One region of the Kribbella flavida DSM 17836 genome, then DNA from elsewhere that is predicted to be linked to it. Evidence: riboswitches for the same ligand, from Rfam matches in the RefSeq annotation. Region 1 holds a riboswitch; the other holds the start of a gene.
What was found. Region 1 has a riboswitch for cyclic di-AMP ahead of KFLA_RS36395 (C40 family peptidase). Riboswitches for the same ligand answer to the same signal wherever they lie in the genome.

Region 1 (3,398 bases):
CAACGCGCCGGGCGCGAACGTCGACGACCAGACCTCCTGATCTACCGGCACCACGCACTCACCGGCCGCGCGCAGCTCTGGCCGTGCGACGACGGCAGGGCACTCCGATCCCGGAAGCCCTGCCGTCGGCCGGTTCAGCCGGTGATCAGCGCTCGAGCTCGAAGACGACCTCGCGGACCTCCACGCCGAGGCCCTCGATCCCGGCGTCCGGAATCATCGCGGCCAACTCCTGGGCCCGCTCCTTGCTCGCGCAGTCCAGCAGGTAGTAGCCGGCCAGGAACTCCTTCGACTCCAGGAACGGCCCGTCGGTCACGGCCGGTACGCCGTCGCGCACCTTGACCACCGACGACTTGGCCGGCTCGGCGAGCGCGACGGTGCTGTGGAACTCGCCGGACTCCTGCACGGTCGCGAGAAACTTCTCGTGCCCGCTGAAGATCGCCTGCTGCTCCTCCTCGGTCAGAGCCTGCAGCACGTCGGGGTTGATGTTCAGCACCACCAGGTACTTCACGGTGTCTCCTCCGGTCCCGGCTCCCCCGGACGGGAGCCACTCGTCTTCAGTACGGAGCCGTTCCGGCCGTCTTGACATCGCGATGCTACGAGTTCCCCCGGCCACAACGGGCGCGCCGAGCAGGGCTCCGGCCGGCCCTCGAAGGCAGCCGAATCCCCTGCGGGAGCGGTAGGTTCGGCCTCATGCTGAGTATCGAGGACGTCAGGGCCGCAGCGAAACGCATCGAAGGAGCAGCGCACCGTACGCCGGTCCTGACGTCGCGCACGCTGGACGAACGGGTCGGGGCCCAGGTCTTCCTGAAGGCGGAGAACTTCCAGCGGGTCGGGGCCTTCAAGTTCCGTGGCGCGTTCAACGCGATCAGCCGGCTGACCGACGAGCAGAAGGCGCGGGGCGTTGCGGCGTTCTCGTCGGGCAACCACGCGCAGGCCGTCGCGCTGGCGGCGGCGCTGGCCGGGACGAGTACGGTGATCCTGATGCCCACCGACGCGCCGCCCACCAAGGTCGCCGCCACCCGGGAGTACGGCGCCGAGGTGGTCACCTACGACCGGTACACCGAGGACCGGGACGCGCTGGCGACGAAGCTGTCGGCGGATCGCGGGCTGACGCTGATCCCGCCGTACGACCACTACGACGTGATGGCCGGACAGGGCACGGTCGCGCTGGAGCTGATCGAGGAGGTCGGCCCGCTCGGGGCGCTGCTGGTCCCGGTCGGCGGGGGCGGACTGCTGGCCGGGTGCGCGACGGTGGCGACCGCCCTGGTGCCTGGGATCCGGATGATCGGCGTCGAGCCGGCCGCGGGCGACGACCACGCCCGGTCGCTGGCGGCCGGGCACCGGGTGGCGATCGAGGTGCCGCGGACGATCGCCGACGGCCAGGCCGTGGCGACCCCGGGCGAGCTGACCTTCGCCGTGAACCAGTCGCTGGTCGAGGCCTTCGCGCTGGTCTCCGACGACGAGATCCGGGCGGCGATGGCGTTCGCCTTCGAACGACTGAAGATCGTGGTGGAGCCGAGCGGCGCGAGCGCGCTGGCGGCACTGCTGTCCGGCCGGGTTCCCGGGCTTCCGGAACGGGTCGGAGTGGTGCTTTCAGGCGGGAACGTGGGCTTGCAGAGGTTTCACGACCTGCTCGGGCCGGGGCGGCCCGAGCACTGACTGTGCCCGTTGTCACAGAGCGCGACTTGCCATTGTGATGCAGATCACGTATCTGAGCTGTGCGGCCGCCTCAGCCCCGCTCAGAAGCGCTCAGGACACCTGATGTTCACCAGGAGTCCCTGACCCGTCAGAGACCCACTGAGGGCCTTTCAAGAGGGTTCCTGCGGATCTGAGGGTTTGCGTCGTGATCGTTCTGTTATACAGTCGGCGGCGGTTCGCCAAATACGACGAACTGCATGTGTGTCAACGCCGAGCCCTGCCAGGCACACATGTTCCCCTCGAACACCATGGCAGGGGTGGGGGACCCAGGAACTCGGGTCTCGACCGTGAGTGGTCGGAACCCTGGGGTGAAGTCCGCGGGAGCGGACCGGGCTAATGACTCTCAGCCCGAACCCGACAGCTAACTCCGCAGGCGTCGGGAGACAACCATGCCCGTCACTGCCCGACGGACAGCGCTTCTGCGCGCCGTCACCACGAGCGAATCCAGTACCCGGCCGACCGGACGGACGCTGGCCAAGCACCGCAAGACCAGCAAGTCGCCGGCCCCCCGTGCCGCGGCCGCCGTCCTCTCGGTCGGCCTGGCCATGTCCGGTGGAGCGGCGCTCAGCGTCGTCACGCCGGCGGAGACCGCGCACGCGGGAACTTCGAAGACCACCTCGGCCGCCTGGGCCCGAGGCAACAAGCCGATCGCCACCAAGCCGCTGCTGCGCTACGCGGACGCCGGCTCGGCCGTCCGGTACGTGCAGAAGTCCCTCGACGTGCCGGCCGGTGGCTGGTACGGCTCGGCGACCCGCACCGCGGTCGCCAACTTCCAGCGCCGGGTGGGCCTGCCCCGCACCGGCACCATGACCGTGAACACCTGGCGCTCGCTCTTCTACGCCGCCAGCCACGGCCTGCTGCACGGCGGCTCCAGCAAGAGCTCGAGCTTCCACGCCCGGGTGCTGAAGGAGGCCGCGAAGCTCAAGGGCACGCCGTACCGGTACGGCGGCACCACGCCGAAGGGCTTCGACTGCTCCGGCTACACCGGCTACGTCTACAAGAAGGCCGGCAAGAAGCTGCCCCGTACGTCGCGCGCGCAGTACAGCGCCACCAAGCGCCTGAGCCGCAAGGCGGCCAAGCCGGGTGACCTGGTGTTCTTCAAGAGCGGCGGCGGCAGCGTCTACCACGTCGGCATCTACGCCGGCGGCAACATGCTGTGGCACTCCTCGAAGCCGGGTCGCCCCATCGGCAAGGCGAAGATCTGGAGCTCGAACGTGGCCTTCGGCCGCAAGTGAGTTCCTAGCCCGTCAGCGAGACCCACTCCCCCCTGGGTCGCTGGCCTGGTAACCGGTCGTGCGTCGCCGCCCCCACCCCTCCGGCGGCGCACGGCCGGTTTCGTCGTGTCCGGGCCGCGCCGTCGGTCGAGGCGGGCCGCGCGTCAGCCGTCGAGCAGCCCGGCCTCGTGCGCCAGGATCGCGACCTGGACCCGGTTGGTGGCGTCCAGCTTCACCAGCACTCGGGAGACATGCGCCTTGACCGTTGCCTCGCTCATGAACAGGCTCCGGCCGATGTCGGCGTTCGACAGGCCGCGCCCGACCGCGACGAGCACTTCCACCTCGCGGTCGGTCAGCCGGCTCAGCCGCTGCTTCGCCAGCCGCTGCCGGTCGGTGCGCTGGTCCGCGGCGAAGTGCCCGATCAGTCGCCGGGTGACCGCCGGGGACAACATCGCGTCGCCGGCGGCGACCACCCGGACCGCCTGC
Region 2 (3,398 bases), 2.2 Mb from region 1:
GAGCTCGACATCTCCCGCGGCGACATGATCTGCCGGGTCAACAACGCCCCGGCCGTCACCCAGGACGTCGACGCGATGGTCTGCTGGATGGACGACGCGCCGCTGCGGCCGGGGCAGAAGTTCGCAATCAAGCACACCACCCGGACGGCGCGGGCGATGGTCAAGGACCTGCAGTACCGGCTGGACGTCAACTCGCTGCACCGCGATCTCGGCGCGGAGTACCTGGGGCTGAACGACATCGGCCGGGTCCGGCTGCGCACCACCCAGCCGCTGCTGTGCGACGAGTACAAACGCAACCGGTACACCGGGGGCTTCGTCCTGATCGACGAGGCGACCCACCGCACCGTCGGCGCCGGCATGGTCAACGAGGCACGATGACGACCACCGAGCACCGGCCGGCCGACGACGCGGTGGCGTCCTCGATCCGGGTCCTGATGGTGTGTTCCAGCGGCGGTCACCTGGCCCAGCTGATGACGTTGAAGCCCTGGTGGTCGCAGCGAGACGTCTGCTGGGTGACCTTCCCGACCGAGGACGGCAAGTCGCTGCTGGCCGGCCAGCGGGCGGTGTACGCGTACCACCCGACCACCCGCAACCTGAAGAACCTGCTGCGCAACTCGCTGCTCGCCGTCCGGGTCCTGCGGCGCGAGCGGCCGGACGTGATCGTCACCACCGGAGCCGGGGTCGCGCTGCCCTTCTTCGTGCTCGGCAAGCTGGCCCGGATTCCGACCGTGTACATCGAGGTGTTCGACCGTATCGACCATCCCACCTTGACGGCCCGGCTCTGCCGGCCGTTCACCAGCAGGATGCTGGTCCAGTGGGAGGAGCAGCAGCGCCTGTACTCCGGGTCCGCGGTCGTGGGGAGGCTGTTGTGAGCGAGGACCGGTTGGACATCCTGGTCATCCTGGGCACCGACCACCACCGGTTCGACCGGCTGGTCGGCTGGCTGGACGACTTCCTCGAGCATCCGGACCACGCGGCGCTGACCGCCCTGGTTCAACTGGGCTCGACGCCGCCGCCGCGCCGGGCCAAGGGCGTCGGCATCGTCGCGTACGACGAACTGCAGCGGCTGATCCGGCATTCGACGGCCGTCGTCACGCACGGCGGCCCGGCCACCATGCTCGAGGTCCGCAAGCAGGGCCGCAAGCCGGTGGTGGTCCCGCGGGACCCGGCGCTGGGGGAGCACGTCGACCAGCACCAGCAGGAGTTCTCCCGCCGGGTGGGCAGGATGGGGCTGGTCACCCTGTGCGAGGACCGGGCGTCCTTCGCCGCGGCGCTGGCCGCCGTGCTGGCCGATCCCGAGGCCCACACGGTGTCGGCCGAGGAGAACCATCGTGACGGTCTGCGGCTGGCGGCGGCGGTCGACCGGACCGGGCGGATCATCGACGGGCTCGGCCTGCGCCGGGCCCGTCGTCGGCTGGCCAAGTCCTGAGAACGCCGGAAACCCTGTGAAAACAAGCGTTTGCGCACAGCGGCCAGGGCTGGGGTGTGATGTAAAGAACGCGTTTGCTGTCCGACGAGAGCCAGACTGAATGGCTGCTTCGGGGCCCCGATAACCGGTCGAGCTCCACACAGGGTCACCGATCGGGTCGTTATCGAGCTGTGATGTAACCCTGGGTGAGGCGGCTACCGTCGGTGATGTTAAGACCGCGGTGCGCCGCCTTGAGGTCCTCGCGCGAACCTGCGTAAGCTCACCGCGCCTGGACCGGCCTGGGGACGGCCAAGCAGACCACCTGTCGCCGGCCAGCAACGCCGAGTTCCGCCCTCCGGGCCGGTGACCTACCTACCACCCAGCACCAGAGGGCGGAAGTGGGGGAACCACAGGTTCCTCGGATCGCCGGGCGCCCCTCGCCGGTGATCCTGGGGCGAAGCCGCGCACGGCGGCCGGGTACTTCTTCCGACCCGAGCCCGACAGCTAACCTCACAGGCGTGCAGGAAGGATCCCCCCTCATGCGGGACAACCCCTCCCGTAGGCATGGCCGGCACCGGTCTGCCGTTCCCTCCGACGCACTGAACGAACCGGTCGCCAAGGCCGGCCGCAGGGCCCTGATTCCGATCCTGGCGGCCGGCGCGCTCGTGCTGACCACCGCCGGAGTCGGCGTCGCGGCGCTCGACTCCGACGAGCCGGCACCCGCCCCGGTGACGGTCACCGCCGCCGCGGACGCCTACGTGTCCACCAAGTCCGCGACCCAGCGGCACGGCTGGTCCACCCGGCTCGTCGTCAAGCTGAACGAGTCCACCAGCTACCTCCGGTACGCCGCACCGGCTGTTGCCGACGGCTACGACCGCAAGGCCACCCTGGTCCTCACCCGGCTGACCACCGGCAACCCGAGCACGATCAAGGTCTCCGCCGCCCCCGGCGGCTGGACCGAGGCGGTCACCGCCGCCACTGCTCCCGCGCCGGGCGCCCCGATCGCTGCGGCCGCCGACGACGGCCGGTCCCGCGAGTTGCGCATCGACGTGTCCGCGGGCGTGACCCGGAGCGGGTCGCTGGACCTGGCCCTGACCCAGGCGGCCGGCCGCGGTGGCACGGTCTTCGGTTCCCGGGAGTCCGGCACCGCCCAGACGAAGCTGGAGATCAGCTACCTGCCGGGTGGCTCGACCCCGCCCGTACCGTCGACGCCCACCTCGGCGCCGACCACGACCGCGCCGACGGTCAGTCCGACGGTGACGGCCACCCGGCCGACCACGACGACGCCACGGCCCACCGCCAGCAAGCCGACGGCGACGCCCACGACGACGCCCACGACGACAAAGCCGACGCCCACGCCGACCACGCCGACGCCGACCGCGCCGCCCACCAGCGGCCCCGGCTGCACGGTCTCCGCGCTGTTGGTGCCGTCCTGCGGCGCCTGGTGGGGTGCGGCGGCGAACCCGCTGGGTTCGGAGAGCTGGGACCAGGCGCTGTCGACGTTCGAGGCGACCACCGGCCGTACGGTCGACATCGCGCACTACTACAACTCGAGCCCGAAGCTGTTTCCGACGGCCGAGATGATCAAGCGGGCCCGCGAACCCGGCAAGAAGCGCATGCTGCTGCTGAACTGGAAGCCGGAGATGGGCCGGACCTGGGCCCAGGTCGCCGCCGGTGACCCGGAGGTCGACAAGGCGATCGACGCCGAGGCGCGGTACCTGAAGTCGACGTTCCCGGAGAAGTTCTTCCTCGGCATCCACCACGAGCCGGAGGAAGAGGTCAGGCCGGCCGCCGGCTCGGGCTACACGGCCAAGGACTACCGGGCGATGTACCGGCACGTGGTCCAGCGGCTGCGTGCGAACGGCGTCACCAACGCCGTCTTCGTGATGAACTACATGGGCACTCCGCACTGGGGTTCGCAGCCCTGGTTCGAGGACCTCTACCCCGGTGACGACGTGGTCGACTGGATCGCGGAGGACCCGTACATCTT

Region 2: it holds a riboswitch for cyclic di-AMP, as region 1 does, so the genes downstream of both, KFLA_RS37935 (CBM96 family carbohydrate-binding protein) here and KFLA_RS36395 (C40 family peptidase) in region 1, are expected to answer to the same signal.

What each region holds. Positions count from the first base shown of each region.
Region 1 is NC_013729.1:662,183-665,580, reverse strand. Features, by position in the region: gene KFLA_RS03155 (YegP family protein) at 1-40, shown strand, start outside; gene KFLA_RS03150 (YciI family protein) at 146-508, opposite strand; gene KFLA_RS03145 (pyridoxal-phosphate dependent enzyme) at 691-1,659, shown strand; cyclic di-AMP (ydaO/yuaA leader) riboswitch at 1,901-2,088, shown strand; gene KFLA_RS36395 (C40 family peptidase) at 2,088-2,933, shown strand; gene KFLA_RS03135 (response regulator) at 3,077-3,398, opposite strand, start outside.
Region 2 is NC_013729.1:2,867,705-2,871,102, forward strand. Features, by position in the region: gene cysN (sulfate adenylyltransferase subunit CysN) at 1-378, shown strand, start outside; gene pssD (PssD/Cps14F family polysaccharide biosynthesis glycosyltransferase) at 375-872, shown strand; gene KFLA_RS13470 (glycosyltransferase) at 869-1,429, shown strand; cyclic di-AMP (ydaO/yuaA leader) riboswitch at 1,775-1,941, shown strand; gene KFLA_RS37935 (CBM96 family carbohydrate-binding protein) at 1,948-3,398, shown strand, end outside.